DNA from 3 places in the Lysinibacillus fusiformis genome. Region 3 is predicted to be linked to each of the others. Evidence: riboswitches for the same ligand, from Rfam matches in the RefSeq annotation. Region 3 holds a riboswitch; each other region holds the start of a gene.
The links. Region 3 has a riboswitch for cobalamin ahead of mmgD (citrate synthase). Riboswitches for the same ligand answer to the same signal wherever they lie in the genome.
Positions count from the first base shown of each region.

Region 1: it holds a riboswitch for cobalamin, as region 3 does, so the genes downstream of both, JTI58_RS11710 (ABC transporter substrate-binding protein) here and mmgD (citrate synthase) in region 3, are expected to answer to the same signal.
Region 2: it holds a riboswitch for cobalamin, as region 3 does, so the genes downstream of both, JTI58_RS06600 (hypothetical protein) here and mmgD (citrate synthase) in region 3, are expected to answer to the same signal.

Region 1 is NZ_CP070490.1:2,380,336-2,384,625, reverse strand. Features, by position in the region: gene JTI58_RS11715 (FecCD family ABC transporter permease) at 1-923, opposite strand, end outside; gene JTI58_RS11710 (ABC transporter substrate-binding protein) at 920-1,885, opposite strand; cobalamin riboswitch at 2,024-2,206, opposite strand; gene JTI58_RS11705 (acyl-CoA dehydrogenase family protein) at 2,264-3,931, opposite strand; gene JTI58_RS11700 (class I adenylate-forming enzyme family protein) at 3,933-4,290, opposite strand, start outside.
Region 2 is NZ_CP070490.1:1,329,262-1,333,551, forward strand. Features, by position in the region: gene JTI58_RS06585 (MATE family efflux transporter) at 1-174, opposite strand, end outside; gene JTI58_RS06590 (tyrosine-protein phosphatase) at 309-1,076, opposite strand; gene JTI58_RS06595 (ABC transporter substrate-binding protein) at 1,222-2,172, opposite strand; gene JTI58_RS06600 (hypothetical protein) at 2,156-2,713, opposite strand; cobalamin riboswitch at 2,875-3,072, opposite strand; gene JTI58_RS06605 (glutathione peroxidase) at 3,221-3,766, opposite strand; gene JTI58_RS06610 (hypothetical protein) at 3,852-4,290, opposite strand, start outside.
Region 3 is NZ_CP070490.1:4,319,923-4,324,212, forward strand. Features, by position in the region: gene JTI58_RS21210 (DUF2089 domain-containing protein) at 51-416, shown strand; gene JTI58_RS21215 (SHOCT-like domain-containing protein) at 430-816, shown strand; gene JTI58_RS21220 (hypothetical protein) at 826-1,107, shown strand; gene JTI58_RS21225 (NUDIX hydrolase) at 1,163-1,648, opposite strand; cobalamin riboswitch at 1,897-2,092, shown strand; gene mmgD (citrate synthase) at 2,285-3,409, shown strand; gene prpD (2-methylcitrate dehydratase) at 3,508-4,290, shown strand, end outside.

The DNA of each region.
Region 1 (4,290 bases), 1.9 Mb from region 3:
ACACCAATTGGTAGCTCTCTTGGCACAATGATTGTTCGTGCTACTAAGTCGCAAATAATGAGTAATGTTGCACCATTGAAAAAAGATAATGGTAATAAGTGGCGATGATCAGAACCCCAAATCATCCTTGTCATATGCGGCACCACTAATCCTACAAAGCCAATTGTGCCAGAAACCGCTACAGCTGCTCCGGTTAGCATGGAGCCACCTGCTAATATCAAATATTTACTACGCTTCACATTAACACCTAAATGTTTTGCTCGCTCTTCACCATACAACAAAACATTTAGCTCTCGTCTTTGCGTCCATAGCATAATTGAACCTACAATAACAAATGGAATGATCATTTGGACATATGGCCAACCACGCATCGATACAGAACCAAGTAACCAGCCTATTACCTGACGTAATTCTTCACCAGATAAAGCAATCATTAATGAAATAAGAGAACCTAAAAATGAACTAAAAATAACACCTGTTAATATCAATGTTTCCATTTTCAATGAACGGTCTACGAGTCTAGCAAAGCTCATGACAACTACCATCGTGATGATTGCACCAATCATACTAAAGGTTGGTAGAGCATACAAACCGACGACAGGGATAGAAATACTAAAAAAGATTGTTATAACAGCACCAACAGAAGCCCCTGATGAAACCCCTAGTGTGTATGGGTCTGCTAATGGGTTTTTTAATAAACCTTGGAATGCTGCTCCAGCAATAGCTAGAGATGCCCCCACTAGTCCCGCTAACAACACGCGAGGCAAGCGAATTTTCCAAAAGATATTGGCGGCTGTTTCATCAGCCGCCTTATTCCACAATACTTCTAATGGAATATGAACTGAGCCTATCGCTACGCCACACCAGATGCTAATAAGAAGAAGCGTGCATGTTAGTGCATAGGCTAGTGCTATTTTTTTCACTTAAATACCTCAGGATAGATCGCTTTTGCTAATTCTTCTAGACCTTCTGCTAAACGTGGTCCCTGACGACTCGTTGTACTTTCATCTACCTGTACAATCGCATTATTTTTTACGGCATTAATAGTATCAAAGCCCGCACGTTTTGGTATTTTCGTTAAAATATCTGGTACATAATGATATGTCACCACAATGACATCTGGATTTTTCGCGATAATTTGTTCTGCATCAATTTTATACCAATTATCACCATCTACAGCTACATTCTCTGCATTGATCATTTCAAGCATTGCGTTCATAAATGTGCCATTGCCAGCTGTATAAATATCTGGCTCATCCGATGCTTCGACTAACACTTTTTTTGGTTCAACATCCTTGACTTTAGTCAAAACTTCTTCTACTTTGGCCTTCATATTAGCAACAATTTTTTCAGCCTCTGGTAATTTCCCTGTAGCACGACCAAGTTGCTCAATTGTCGTATATGTTTCATTAAAGTCTTGTGCATTTCTTACTACAAACACTTTCAAACCTGCTGATTCAAGCTGTGCAATAGCCTCTTCTGATAGAGACATGCTAGATTCGTGTGAAAAAACGATATCTGGTTTTAAGGCAATAATTTTTTCAATATCGTATTCCATTCCGCCAACCTTATCTTTCTCAGTTGCCTCTGGTGGATAATCGTCGTTGTCAGTAACACCAACTATTTCATCATTTAAACCAAGTCCAAAAAGGATTTCAGTGTTACTTGGAATAAGTGAAACAATTTTCTCAGGAGGTGCTTCAAGAGTAATGTCCTTGCCAAGGGCATCTGTTATAGTCATTGGGAATGTTGCTTCATCCTGTGCTGTTTCTTGCTGTGTTTGCTGCTCAGTAGCTGGCTTGTTATCTTTTGCTTCTTGTCCACAAGCAGCTAGCAAGCCTACTGCTAAAAATGCTGATAATCCTATTTTCCAAAATTTCTTCATGTGAATCCTCCTTCGTTGATCCGTGCGACATTTCACTTTATTCTGCATCAAAATAAACCCCTCATCTTTGAATGATGAGGGGGGCAAAATCGCACCAAAAAAACTGATACAAAATCCACCACCCTATCCTCGTAGGTTGTCATGTCTGTTATAAAGGCAGGTCTCCTGGCTTGTGCTCCTTGCGATTTTTCAAGCCTTCCCGAAATCTTCAGTGGCATCATTTGAAAAAACTCACACTTACAGTGGCGGGACCGCATCGGAATTACACCGATTTCCCTTTTCACTTTACTTAAGTAAAGAACCTTTACAATATTCAGTTGATTTCATTATACATGAAAATGAAAGAAGTCGCCTCCATTCAAGACGACTCCCAAGCTATTATACAATTTCAGAAAAATATTGAACTGTTTTCATTTGAGCACCCATTTCTCTTAATGACCACGTCTGCTCTAAATAAACGTCCGCTAGTTTTTCATATTTCCCACCAAATTTATGCGCCCATTCTACTGCTACGACACTTTCATAAAGATGAGCCATTTTTTTCGCCATATCTTTTGCTTCAAAAGATTTCGTTGCCGCGTCTAAAGCGCTAAAGATTTGTAGTTTCACAGCCATATTCGCCAATTGTTCTTTAACGATTTGTACTAACGAGCTGTTAGCTAATTTTTCTAAGCGTTCCTCCATCTCCTGTACAAACAGTTCATGTGCATGAAACTTATCTACTAACCGAATGAGTTCTAAGGCCAAAATATTAGCCGTCCCCTCCCACACCGTCAACACTTGTGCGTCTCTTAATAAGCGGGGCGTTACAAAGTCTTCGATATAGCCATTACCTCCGTGTAATTCAATTGCCTCACTAGCATAATGAACGGCTTGCTCTGCTGTTTCCTTTTTCATAATGGCAATATATAAACGATTCATAATAAGGTCTTGCTGTGTTCCCTGTCCACTCGTCACTTTATCGTATAATTGAATAAGATCAAAAACTGTCGCTACTTCCACATGCAACTTAGCCGCAAATTTACCTAAAGTATCCTGAACCATAGGGTATTGTGTTAAAGGCTTGCCAAATGCATAACGATTGGTTACGTAATGTTTTGCCTCTAAAAAGCCACGACGCATAATGCCAATTGAAGCTACTGCATTACAAATTCTTGAGAGATTTAGTGCTTCTAGCATGTAATAAATCCCTTTATTTTGCTCCCCTACAACATAGGCAAGTGCACCATCAAATTCTACCTCACCTGAAGGAACTGCCCGAACGCCTAACTTATCTTTTAGTCGGCGAATACGAAGATGATTGGCTGTTCCATCTTCTTTGTGCCAAGGAACTGCAAACAATGTTAAGCCTTTGGAACCTGCTGGCGCATCTTCTAGTCGTGCCAACACCATCGCTACTCCACACATGCCCGCATTGGATGCGAAGTATTTTTCACCATATAGGCGATACGCAGCGCCATCCTTTCTCGCCTCCACAACATTCGCGCCAACGTCTGAGCCTCCTTGACGTTCTGTTAAAAATGTCGCACCTTCATATAACTCTGTGTCACCTGTTGCACAAACATGAGGTAAGAAACGCTGCTTCACCTCTTCATCCGCATAATGATCTAATAGGTAGGCAGTAGCCATCGTCAATGTCACGGGACAATAAAAACCAGGCTCTGCATGAGACAATAAGTAACCTTGCGCAAAGCTATAAACATAATTCCCCTTGTGACCTAGCTGTGGAATATCCTTGTGCACATAGCCGACAATACCCGTATTATATGTCTCTTCAATCGTTTTCTTATAGCCATCATTGACCCAAACCTCTGATATCTCTTCACCATAGGCATCATACCTTTGAAGGCGAGGCTCCCCCTGCCGATCTGTATGCTTTGCCCTCACATCAATATCACCTGCACATAGCTCTCCAAAATCTGTTAACTCTCGATGGGCATAGGACAAAAACTCTTTATCTAACATCATTTCTAATATTTTTTGAAGCGTTTCATCCTCTGTAAAAAAGTTCGTAGTACGCATTTCTTCTTGTTGTAATACTTTCATGCTATCTCACCTCTTGCCCCTTCAAAGATTGTTTTAATATTTTACCTGATGCATTGCGTGGTAGCGCTTCCACTTTTTCGAAAATACGTGGTATTTTAAACTTTGCCAGATGTTCCTCTAAATAAGCTTTCAGCGCTTCCTCATCAATGTCTTGTTTAGCGGAATATACTGCCTTTACAGTTTCCCCCCATTGTGGATGGGGTACACCAATCACAGCAACCTCGAATATCCCTTCAAAGCCTAATAAGCAATCTTCAATTTCTTTCGGATAAATGTTGACACCACCCGAAATAATGACATCCTTTTTACGATCAACAATCCAAATAAAACCATCTTCATCCCTACGAGCTAAATCTCCT
Region 2 (4,290 bases), 2.0 Mb from region 3:
TATATGGATATATTGATTGGCTGCACCTACTCCTGATACAGCATTATCTGATAAAGCACTGAGCATAAAAGTATCGGCTAGTCCCATCAACATAAATAGAAATACTTCTAAGAAGATAGGCCATGTTAAATGGAATAGACTTAACTTATTTGTCTCTTTAATTGTGTCTGCCAATACTTTCACTTCTCCTATATTTTCTTAAAAATCTATTGTATCTTATCACAAATTTTCAGACTGTAAAGAGGTTTATAGGAAGACAGCGCTTCCACGTAAAAAATCCCTTTCACTTAAGTGTGAAAGGGGCCATTTTAAATTAAGCAATAGGATTGCAATTGCTCTCGTTTTTCAATTGTTAGGCCAAACTCCTGCTCTAAAAACCCAGTCTTTGAACCATAACGGCGATCCATAGCTTCCAATGCTGCTTGTAAATAGTCTTCGCGAGCGGACATTAATGCATAAAATTGCTGTAGCTCTTGGTCATTATACTGATGCTGAATAGCCTGAGCCATTCTTTCTACCATTGGACGTAAATGTATATTCGTATCTAAATAGTCTTCCATAATCGTCTCCTCAGGGACATCTAAAGCTAGCAATATAAGGGCCCCTCCTATCCCTGTTCGGTCTTTTCCGACTGCACAATGATGAACAAGTCCTAAATTATCAGGGTTTTGAATAGTTAGCAATAACTCTTTAAATGAAGGATTATTAAACGGCATTTGTGCATAAAAATCCCGGAACATTTCAGGGCTCACTACTTTATAGAAATCTCTCCCCCCAGCATTTGTAGGCATTTCAAAAGAATGATTGCCCTTCGCTGGAATTTGAATATATTGAGCGTGTGAGAACACAGGGTTAGGATTATGATACGCCTCACTATTATCACGATAATCAAAAATGGTTTTAATCCCTAACGTTTCAAATAGCTCTTTATCCGCCAGTGTCATTTTCCCAAGAGCGGCTGAGCGGTAAAATAAACCGTTCTTTACCCTACGTCCATCACTTGTCTTATATCCACCCATGTCTCGGAAATTATAGACCGCCTCAAATGGAATCGCCTTTGTCTCTAATTGTTCCAATCACTACACCTCCTAAAATAATCGAGCATACTTACTTTTATTTTAAAGAACAAACTAAATTAATTCCAATTTTCACGCTAGGTAATAATTAAAACCACATCAAAAATGCTAGCTGAAAGGCTTACAGCTAGCATGGAAACATTTCTTATTTAAATAACTCTGGATATACAGCCTTCGCTACTAATTCTACAGCTTCACCAATACGTGGACCAGGTCGATTCGAGATATCTGTATCAAGAGATAATACCGCTTTGTTTTGAATAGCTGTCACAGTATTCCAACCATCACGCGCAAGAATTTCTCCTATTGGATCTTCTGTATAGTTTACTGTCGTTAAAATAACGTCTGGGTTTTTCGCAATCACATCTTCCTCAGAAACTTGCGCCCAACTATTCAATTCAGAAAAAACATTATTAACATTAGCTGCCTCTAGTATTTCTTGTTGGAAAGTGCTAGAGCCCGCTGTATAAATGTCTGGCTTAGGGCTAACCTCTAAATAAACATTTTTCGGCGTCTTTACGTCTTTCACCTTCGTTTGTACTTCAGCAATTTTCGCTTTAATCTCTTCGTTTAATTTATTTCCTTGATCAGCAACATCCATCACAGCAGCAATTTGTTCGATATCTCCATAAACATCATCGAAAGTAGTCGCAGATTGAATAACAAACACATTAATTCCTGCATCTTCAAGCGGCTTTAGTGCATCCTTATCACCGATTGTATAAGCAATGACAACATCTGGCTTTAACGCTAAAATTCGTTCACTGTTAAAATTCATAGTATCAGAGACACGTTCAATTTTTTGTGCTTCCTCTGGGTAAGTATCGTACTCAGTTGCCCCTACAATTTTATCGCCAACACCTAGAGCAAACAAGATTTCAGTATTACTTGGTTGTAATGATACAACTGTTTTTGGAACTTCATTAAACTCTATTTCAACACCACGGTCATCTGTCACTTTATAGCTTGTTTTCTCTGTGTGTTGTGTATCCTGTGAAGCATCTTTGTTTTTTGTATCTTCAGCAGTGCCACAGCCTGCTAATATCAGTGCAAGTAAGAGCACTGATAGCCATTGGAATTTAAATACTTTCTTCATTATTATTCTCCTTTTTCTTTTTCATTGGGTATGATTTACTAATAAACGGTATTTCAGCTATTCCTGCTTGCTGATTCATAAAAACAGCCATGACAAAACATACATTAGCTAATAAGCCAAGGTAATCGAAAAGAATAGCAGGAACCTCTCGTTCTTCTGATACTTTGTGTAAGGTACGATATGATTTTTTTGCTTCACTGCGGCAAAGATGTAAAGCAGCAGCGGCCTCAGTTCCTTGAGGTAAAACAAAACTTTGAATCTCTTCCTTCACATGACCAACGTAAAAGTCATAACGCTCACTTAACCAAGATAAATCCTCTTCAGTTACTGCTAGTTTTCCACGAACTGAGCCATTGACATGATAAGCCATAGGTAAAATAAGCATTAAATCCTCTGCAACAACTTGAATATCCTCTTTTTTTACTGCAGCTAATGCAACTCCTAGATGTGTTGTGAGGCTATCCGTTCGAATTTCAAAATCGACCGTTGAAGCTTTCTCACGCATAAATGGATAACAAGAATAACGTGCATCTTTTTTCACTTGCTGTCCCCCCTACTTTCTATAATGAAAAATTCTTACATGAAAGGCATAAAAAAAGCCGCTCCTTTTGCAAAGGAACGACAAAAATAACATAATGATCGCCATCAAACTCGACTTAGCCTATGTTTTTGCCGTATATCCTCCTAGCTTCCGAGAAGTTTTTATACGTTCAAATAAAGGTCGGTCTCCTGGCTTGTACAGTTCATTACATGAAACGAATGAGTTATAAAGAACCTTCCCATCTTCTTTGAGACAGTGGTAAATCTTTATAATGGCTGTACTTACAGTTGCGGAAACAGCTCCGGTTTTTCACCGGATTCCCGATTATGCTAACTAGCACCTTTATTCTGCAAGAATAATTCATTTGTAAAGCAGTTTATCATATATGTTTCAGAAAAAATAGTTGTGCTGCGCATGGATAACTTTATACATACAGCAATATTTCTACTATAAGAGAAAATTTAAAACCATTTTATAAGTTTTTACATTATTAAAAAAATTTATAGACTATAATAGTGTTTCAATTGCCTGTTCGATATCGAGCTGAGAATCCGTTGGCTCAAAGCGCGCGACAGTCTTACCACCAGCATCTACTAGAAACTTTGTAAAGTTCCAGCGAATATTACGACCATCTAAAAAGCTTGGGGCAAGTTGAACAATTGCTTCAGCAAGCATTTTCTCCTGCATACTTGCCTTACCAAATTCGCGAAAATCCGCTTCATGCTTTAAATAATTAAAGAGTGGATGTGTAGCCTCACCATTTACCTGTACAAGCTCAAAAATCGGGAATGTGACTCCATAGTTCACCTTGCAAAGATGCTTAGTTTCCTCCCCATCTTCAGGATTTTGATGACCAAATTGATCACAGGGGAAGCCAAGGACTACAAAATTTTCTTTCCCATATTTATCATACATTTTTTGTAAATCTTCAAATTGATATGTAAATCGGCATTGATTTGCCGTGTTAACAATTAACATTGTTTTTCCACGATATGTTTCCATCGATAAAATTTCACCATTAGGCTTCCGTACTAGATAATTATAAATGCTCATGCCATAACCCCTTATAGTTTTTCGTTTATTATAGTTGACTAGTCAACAGATCATCAAAGAATTTGCCCAAAAAAACACCATCTCGCTACTTTGAACGGATGGCTGACTTATACTTCTTTTTATATTTAGCATCTTGCTCTTCATTAATTAAACGATGGGCAATGTCTAATAATTTCGAGTCATTTGTTTGATCATATAGCTTTTTAAATGACATAATAATATCCTGTCGAATGAGAGATGGCTGCTTTTCATCTATACATGTTTGAAATCTTTTAGCTAGATATGACACAACCAGATCTCTTTGTACCTGTCCTGCTTGCCCAATTTTCCAAATTGCTTGTAATGCATGCCTTGCTGTGACGGATTGTTCGTCATAAGTCACAGCCCAAATCTTTAAGAAATCCTCCAATACCCTTTCTTCTGGATCACTTTTTGCAGCTAAAGCGCATAAAATTTGTGCAGCACGTGCACGAGAATATCCATTTTTGTATGTAAGTGCTTTTATTAGCTGTTCCCAAACTGCA
Region 3 (4,290 bases):
TTTAAATTCTTTGTTATATAATCAACTTAACTTAAAGGAAGGAGTTCACTATGGCTTATCAAGTAATCACAAATTGCCCTGTCTGCAGTAAAACTTTGAAAATTACCAAGTTACAGTGTTCTCATTGTCACACGACGATTGAAAATGAATTTGAATTATCTAAGCTCGCATCTTTATCAAAGGATCAGCTTCATTTTGTGGAAGTATTTTTAACTTGTCGAGGAAACATTAAAGAGGTTGAAAAGGAACTGGGGGTTTCGTATCCAACAGTTCGTGGCAAGCTAAACGACATTATTTCATCCCTTGGCTATGCTCAAAAGAAGAAAAATGAAGTAGACGAGAAAAAAATTGTAAGCATGTTGGAAAATGGCGAAATCACAACGGATGAAGCCATAAAGCTTTTAAAAGGCGAATAGGGAGGAATAGACCATGAAAGAGGAAATTACAAAAGTGTTAACCATGATTCAAGAGGGGAAAATTGATGCGGATAAAGGTTCAGAGCTGATTCAAGTGTTACAACAGAAAGAAGAATCAGGAAACAAATTTGTGGAAAAAACAAAGTATTTAGATAAAACATTAAAGGTCCGTGTTGTATCCACCGAAAATGATAATGTCACGGTGAATTTGCCGATTAAACTTGTCAAAGCCGTACTCATGGCTGGACACAGCATCGCAGCGAGTATTCCACAATCGGAAAAATACGTGAAAGATATCGACATCAATCTTCTTCTTGAAGCGATCGAAAATGAACTAGATGGACAAATTGTAGATATAAAATCGGCAAACGGAGATACCGTTGCAGTCTTCATTGAATAGAGGCGACGAATGATGCATGTAAAAGTGAAAGCAAAAGACGTTCGCTTTACCTTCCCTGTTCCCTATGCTGTGCTAACCATTGTCCTCTCCATTTTAACTTCCAAATGGATTCAGCAACAAGTCAATAAGTGGACAAAGGCATACTTCGATCGAAAGAAAATAGACTTTACCTTTCCGCTCATCGACAAAGAAATGCTCAAGCCGATTATCAAGGAACTACAAAATTATAAAGGGCTCGTGCTAGTCGATGTCAAAGCTCAGGACGGGACTGAGGTTAAGGTTAGACTATAATACCCAACAAAGAATGATTAGAGCATGTTTGAATAAAAAGCATGCTCTTTGTTATTTAAAGAATATCCTTTGCAAAAGAACTATCGAAATCCCACAATGTATCTTCCAGATTGTTTAATAGCAGTTTCGTTCTTTTCTCAAGTTGATCTGGTAGCTCATTTTTACTGAAATAGGTAAGTTTCAAGCTCTCATCATCCTTTATCTCCAATATACCCCTTACATTTTTCGCAATATAAAGATGAATAACTGTATAGACTTCATCCCCATTTGGATATTGGAAATAATAATCTGGCCCTGAAAAAACACCCACCAAGTCAAATTCATTCGCTACAAGTCCTGTTTCTTCATGAAGCTCACGAGCAGCAGCTTCCTCTAACGTTTCGTTTAGTTCCAATGCACCGCCAGGTAATCCCCAATCCAACGTATCTGATCGATGTTGAAAGAGAATTTGCTTGTCATCGTTAACCACAAGAATGGTCGCCCCAATACTGATAATTGGTCTACTACCGATGTGTTTCCTTAACTCTGAAATATATCCCATATTGGTCCCTCCTATAGATCATAAGAAACGATTCGCCTTTCTTCCTTTAAAAACCTCTATTTTCCTTGTAATGCTTAAAATTGGATGTATTGGGATAGATGCACAATCTTTTTTTTGTACAAAATATTGCTAAAAAACGCAGAATAGTTCATCAAAGATGAAAAATAGCTTTTTATAATCAGTCTTTTCTGAATTTTACCTATATTGATTGTTTTGAAAACTCTATGTTAAGGTAAAAAGACAAATTGAATATGCTAAATTTTGGTGGTTCAAATGGGAGTTGATTCTATTTGATTAAAAGGGAAGTTGGTGAGAGTCCAACACTGTCCCGCAACTGTATTTAGGAGCTCGAAAACAAAGCCACTGTTTTGTTTGTCAAAATGGGAAGGTGTTATGAGAGCGTTGATCATAAGTCAGGAGACCTGCCACGAAAAAAAGCATCAATTGACCTACGAGGATAGGGAGGTGTTAGCTACTGCATGATTGTGAATTCATGTAAATTCACTGTTTTTTTGGTCTGTCATGCTTTTGTAGATTAACAACTTCTAGAAAGGGATAGGAGTTGTTTTTTTGTTGTTCTGTCGTGTTTGAATGGTAACGCTTACAAGAATAATTAAACAAAGGGGCTGTCATTAAATGGAGTTAAATTATTCACCAGGTCTTGATGGAATCATTGCCGCTGAAACAAAGTTATCTTTTTTAGACACTGTAGGAAGTCAAATAGTTATTCGAGGCTATGACTTGATTGAATTATCTCAGCGATATTCGTATTTAGATATTGTTTACTTATTGCTGCATGGAGAAATACCAACTACCGAGCAACAGGCTGATCTACAGGACAAATTGAAAGCTCATTATCAGGTTCCACAAGAGCTATTTCAAATTTTTAAGCTATTGCCCACTGAAACACATGCGATGGATGGGCTTAGAACAGGAATTTCCGTTTTAGCAGGCTTTGATCAGCACATCAATGATCGTTCGACTGAAATGAATTTATCGCGAGCATATAGACTTTTAGGTGGTATGCCCAACATCGTAGCAAATAGCTATCGTGTATTAAATGGACAAGAGGTTGTCGAGCCGGATAGTCAACTTTCCTATAGTGCCAATTTTTATTACATGATTACGGGCAGAAAGCCAACTGCGTTAGAAGAAGAAATTTTTGATCAGTCACTCGTTTTATATAGTGAGCATGAGATGCCAAATTCGACATTTGCAGCTCGTGGTGTCATTGCTTCTACACAATCTGATTTGTATGGCGCTTTAACGGGAGCTGTCGCATCATTGAAAGGGAATTTACATGGAGGAGCTAACGAGGCAGTCATGTACATGCTTCTTGAAGCCAAAACAGTAGAAGGCTTTGAAGCATTGTTGAAAAACAAGCTACAAAATAAAGAAAAGATTATGGGCTTTGGCCACCGTGTCTATATGAAAAAGATGGACCCAAGAGCGCAAATTATGAAAGAAGCCTTGCACAAATTATGTTTAGAGCAAGGGGATGATCGCTTATATCACATGTGTGAAGCTGGTGAAAAAGTGATGGTACAGGAGAAAGGGTTGTATCCAAATTTAGATTATTATGCAGCACCCGTGTACTACATGCTTGGTTTGCCGATTGAAATCTATACGCCAATCTTCTTTGGCTCACGAACAATTGGCTTATGTGCCCATGTAATTGAGCAGCATGACAATAATCGATTATTTAGACCTCGTGTCAATTATATTGGCGAGCGTCATAACCTTGAAGAATTGTCGGTATAATCAAGTTTTAACAACTCGCCATAAAGCTAATGGGCATTCTGACCAATGCCCATCAGCATACTAGTATATCAAACTTAAGCCTTGAAAGGAAGATATAGATGATTAAAACAAATGACATAACGAAGACAGATCAATTACTTACAGATATTGCGGATTATGTACTAAATACAAAGATTACAAGTGAAGAGGCGTACGAAACGGCACGCTATGTTCTATTGGATACTTTAGGCTGTGGCATTTTGGCCTTACAATATCCTGAATGCACGAAGCTTCTTGGTCCAGTAGTACCAGGCACAGTCGTTCCTAATGGTACACGTGTTCCTGGAACTTCCTATGTTCTTGATCCAGTAAAAGGCGCTTTTAATATCGGGTGTATGATTCGTTGGTTAGATTACAACGATACTTGGCTTGCGGCTGAATGGGGGCATCCATCTGATAATTTAGGTGGCATATTAGCTGTGGCAGATTATTTAAGTCGCGTGCGTGTGGCAGAGGGTAAGGCGCCTCTTAAAGTGAAAGATGTTTTAGAAATGATGATTCAAGCACATGAAATACAAGGTATTTTAGCACTAGAAAATAGCTTAAATCGTGTTGGGCTAGATCATGTTCTGTTTGTCAAAATTGCAACAACAGCTGTTGTGACAAAGGCATTAGGAGGCACGCATCAGGAAATTGTCAATGCATTGTCCAATGCCTGGATTGATAATTCAAGCCTACGAACATATCGCCATGCACCGAATACAGGTTCTAGAAAATCATGGGCTGCTGGTGATGCAACAAGTAGAGCAGTGCAAATAGCGATGATGGCTGTGAAAGGCGAAATGGGCTACGCAACGGCCTTATCTGCACCAGGCTGGGGATTCCAAGACGTTCTCTTTAAT